One region of the Kitasatospora sp. NPDC088346 genome, then DNA from elsewhere that is predicted to be linked to it. Evidence: riboswitches for the same ligand, from Rfam matches in the RefSeq annotation. Region 1 holds a riboswitch; the other holds the start of a gene.
What was found. Region 1 has a riboswitch for S-adenosylmethionine ahead of ACIOFR_RS21420 (putative leader peptide). Riboswitches for the same ligand answer to the same signal wherever they lie in the genome.
Positions count from the first base shown of each region.

Region 2: another riboswitch for S-adenosylmethionine. It lies ahead of thrC (threonine synthase); the one in region 1 lies ahead of ACIOFR_RS21420 (putative leader peptide).

Region 1 covers NZ_JBIURH010000016.1:14,460-16,653, reverse strand. Annotated here, with positions in the region: gene ACIOFR_RS21425 (pyridoxal-phosphate dependent enzyme) at 1-907, shown strand, start outside; SAM riboswitch class IV at 977-1,088, shown strand; gene ACIOFR_RS21420 (putative leader peptide) at 1,132-1,254, shown strand; gene ACIOFR_RS21415 (LLM class flavin-dependent oxidoreductase) at 1,332-2,194, shown strand, end outside.
Region 2 covers NZ_JBIURH010000004.1:268,166-270,359, forward strand. Annotated here, with positions in the region: gene thrC (threonine synthase) at 1-1,228, opposite strand, end outside; SAM riboswitch class I at 1,246-1,389, opposite strand; gene ACIOFR_RS08990 (glucosyl-3-phosphoglycerate synthase) at 1,581-2,194, shown strand, end outside.

The DNA.
Region 1 (2,194 bases):
GGTGACCCACTTCGTGGCCGGGATCGGCACCGGCGGCACCATCAGCGGCACCGGGGCCCACCTGCGCAAGGTGTCCGGCGGCCGGGTCACCGTGGTCGGCGCGGACCCGGAGGCCTCGGTCTACGCCGGAGGCGACGGCAGCCCCTACTTCGTCGAGAGCATCGGCCACTTCGTCCACCCGGAGACCACCGAGGACCTCTGGCCGCAGTCGTACCACCCCGGGGTGGTGGACCGCTTCGAACGGATCCCCGACCGGGAGTCGCTGCTCACCGTCCGCCGGCTGGCCCGCGAGGAGGGCCTGCTGGCCGGTCCGTCCTCCGGCACCGCCGTGGCGGCCGCCCTGCGGGTGGCGCGCGAACTCGGGCCCGACGACCTGGTGGTGGTGCTGCTCCCGGACTCCGGACGCTCCTACCTCTCGAAGGTGTTCAGCGACGACTGGATGCGGGACTGGGGCTTCCTGGAGGAGCCGCGCACCCCCGGCGACACCGAACCGACCCTGCGCAGCCTGCTCGACGCACCGCCCGGCCCGGGAGCCCCGGCCCTGCCGGCGCCGAGCGAGGACATCCCGCTCGGTGCGGCGCTCGCCCTGCTGCGCGGCTCCGGCTGCGCGGTCGCGCCGGTCGTCGCCGCGCGGCCGGAGCGCCCGTACGGGACCAGCGCCACCGAGATCGTCGGATCCGTGGCCGCCGCCGCGATCGAGGCGGCCCTCGCCGAGGGCCGGGCCCGCCCCGGGGACCCGCTCCGCGACCACCTCGCCCGGCCGCTGCCGGCCGTCGGCATCGGCCGGACGGTCGCCGAGGCGTACCGGGCACTCGGCCCGGACCAGCCCGCCGCGGTCGTCGTGCTCGACGGCCGGGCCGTCGCGGTCGTCCCCCGCGAACGGCTGCGGGCCGCCGCGGAAGCCTGACAGCCGCTCAGCCCGATCGCGTCCGAAGGGCATTGCGCGGTCCGGCACCGGCGGGATAGCGTCGGGGCAGGTGACGAGCGTCAGCGACAAGCCCTGGCTGGCTGACCGGCAACCCTCCCACGCGGCGGGGTGCTCCAGGTGATGACCAGGCGGGGCCGCACCGGCTCCGCAAGCGCGAACCGTGACGCGGCCGATGCCCGTCCGGGCCCGGGGAGGTGACCACCGTGCGTGCCGTACCCGACCGCACCGCCCCCGTCACCCTCGACCCCCGCGGGCCCCGCGTCCACCTCTACGGACGCCAGCACATCGACCTGCAGAGGGTGGCCGGCACGCTCTGTCCCCGCTGACCTGACTCCCCGCCGACGCGGCCCCGCCCGGGGTTGACCGCGTCCGTTCCCGGTCGATCAGGAAGGCCCGCTCCGCCATGCCCGCAGCCGTACCCGCCCCCCTCCCGCCGCTCCACCTGGCCGTCGCGCTCGACGGCACCGGCTGGCACCCCGCCTCCTGGCGGGAGCCGGACGCCCGCCCGCGCGAACTGTTCACCGCCGGCTACTGGGCCGACGCCGTCCTGGAGGCCGAACGCGGCCTGCTCGACCTCGTCACCTTCGAGGACTCGCTGACCCTGCAGAGCACCCGCCACGGTGAGCCCGACGGCCGCACCGACCGGGTCCGCGGCCGGCTCGACGCCGTCCTCACCGCGGCCCGGGTCGCCCCGCTGACCAGGCACATCGGGCTGGTGCCGACGGTGGTCACCACCCACACCGAGCCGTTCCACATCTCCAAGGCGATCGCCACCCTCGACTACGTCAGCACCGGCCGGGCCGGCGTCCGCGTCCAGGCCTCGCTGCGCGCCGACGAGGCCGCGCACTTCGGGCGCCGCTCCTTCCCGGTGATCCGGCCCGACCGGCCCCACGACCCGCAGGTCCGGGAGCTGGTCGCGGACACCTTCGACGAGGCCGCCGACCACGTCGAGGTGGTCCGGCGGCTGTGGGACAGCTGGGAGGACGACGCCGAGATCCGCGACGCCGCCACCGGCCGCTTCGTCGACCGGACCAGACTGCACCACATCGACTTCGCGAGCCGGCACTTCGCCGTCCGCGGCCCGTCCATCACCCCGCGGCCGCCGCAGGGCCAGCCGATCGTCGCCGCGCTCGCCCACGCCACCGTCCCCTACCGGCTGATCGCCCGCTCGGCCGACCTCGGCTTCGTCACCCCGCACGACACCGAGCAGGCCGCGGCGATCGTCGCCGAGGTCCGCGCCGAGCAGCAGGCGGCCGGACGGGCGGG
Region 2 (2,194 bases), on a different contig from region 1:
GGATGGTGGCGGTCAGCCCGGCATCGGAGACGGCGTCCAGGGTCTTCAGGCCGTCGCCGGTGTTGATCGCGACGGTCTCCCTGGTCGGGTCCAACTGCCCGGTCTCGACCAGCTTCTTGAGCACGCCGACGGTCACGCCGCCCGCGGTCTCGGCGAAGATCCCCTCGGTGCGGGCCAGCAGCTTGATCGCCTCGACGACCTCGGCGTCGGTGACGTCCTCGACGGCGCCGCCGGTGCGGCGGGCGATGTCCAGCACGTACGGGCCGTCGGCCGGGTTGCCGATCGCCAGCGACTTGGCGATGGTGTCGGGCTTGACCGGGCGGATCACGTCGTGGCCGGCCTTGAAGGCGGCGGAGACCGGGGAGCAGCCCTCGGCCTGGGCCCCGAAGATCCGGTACGGGCGGTCCTCGACCAGGCCCAGCTTGATCAGCTCCTGCAGACCCTTGTCGATCTTCGTGAGCTGGGAGCCCGAGGCGATCGGGATGACGATCTGCTCCGGCAGCCGCCAGCCGAGCTGCTCGCAGATCTCGTACGCCAGCGTCTTGGAGCCCTCGCCGTAGTACGGGCGGAGGTTGACGTTGACGAAGCCCCAGCCCTCGCCGGCCGGGTCGCCGATCAGCTCGGAGCAGAAGCGGTTCACGTCGTCGTAGTTGCCCTGGATGCCGACCAGCTCGCCGCCGTAGACACCGGCCATCACGACCTTGCCCTGCTCCAGGTCGTGCGGGATGAACACGCAGGACTTGAAACCGGCCCGGGCCGCCGCCGCACCCACCGCACCGGCCAGGTTGCCGGTCGAGGAGCAGGACAGGGTGGTGAAGTCGAAGGCGCGCGCCGCCTCGATGGCGCAGGCGACCACCCGGTCCTTGAAGGAGTGGGTCGGGTTGCCGGAGTCGTCCTTGACGTGCAGCTGGGCGGTGAAGCCGAGTTCGCGGCCGAGGTTGTCCGCCTTGACCAGCGGGGTCCAGCCGGGGTTCAGGTTGGGCTTGGAGGCGACGTCGGCCGGGACGGGCAGCAGCGGGGCGTAACGCCAGATGGAGGCCGGTCCGGACTCGATCCGCTTGCGCAGCTCCTCGGCCTCGTACGAGCCGAAGTCGTAGGCGATCTCCAGCGGACCGAAGCACTCCACACAGGCGAAGCTCGGGCCGAGCGGGGTGCGGGCGCCGCACTCGCGACAGGACAGCGCGGCGGCGGGGCCGAGGTCGACGGCGACAGGGGTAGCGGTAGCCATGATGGCGGAGGCCTCTCTCCTCATCTTCCCCGTGACGCGGGCGCGCCACAGGACGGAATTGGCACCTGTCCCGCCGGAGCCCCGACCTGACGGTCGGTCAGCCGGACGGGAAGGTTGCCGGGACGTCGACGGGCCGTTCCCTCAGTCCCTCTGGATGAGCAATGTGGCGCGCGGTGTTGGAACCGGCAGCGCGTTTGTGGTCGTGCACGGCGACCCACCCCGACGTGCGAAGGTCGGATCGCATTACCAAGACTGTATCCGAAGGCCCCGGTACCACCTCATGGCGTCCGACACCCGAGACGGCGTCGCCCATTACAAGGAGCAGACCTTGCCCGACCAGCCCCGGCCCGACGTGCTGCCCGAGGTGGCGTCCTGGCTGCGCCGCCGCTCCTGGGCGGCGGGCGAGCGCCCGGTCGACGCACTGCTCGCCGCGAAGCGCGCCGCGGGGCGGGCGGGCACGGTCAGCGTGGTGCTGCCCGCCCTGGACGAGGAGCCGACCGTGGGCGAGATCGTCTCGGCGATCCGCGAGGAGCTGATGGAGCGGCTGCCGCTGGTGGACGAGCTGGTGGTGGTCGACTCCGGCTCGGTGGACCGCACCGCCGAACGGGCCGCGAAGGCCGGCGCGCGGGTGGTGCACCGGGACGCGATACTGCCGCGGCTGCCCGCCGAGCCCGGCAAGGGCGAGGTGCTCTGGCGCTCCCTGCTCACCACCCGCGGCGCGATCGTCTGCTTCATCGACGCCGACCTGCGCGAGTTCGACCCGGCCTTCGTCACCGGCATCATCGGCCCGCTGCTCACCGATCCCGGGATCCAGCTGGTCAAGGCCATGTACGACCGGCCGCTGGAGACCGAGGGCGCGGTCGTCCCGGCCGGCGGCGGCCGGGTCACCGAGCTCGTCGCCCGCCCGCTGCTCAACCTGCACTGGCCGCAGCTGGCCGGCTTCGTCCAGCCGCTCGGCGGCGAGTA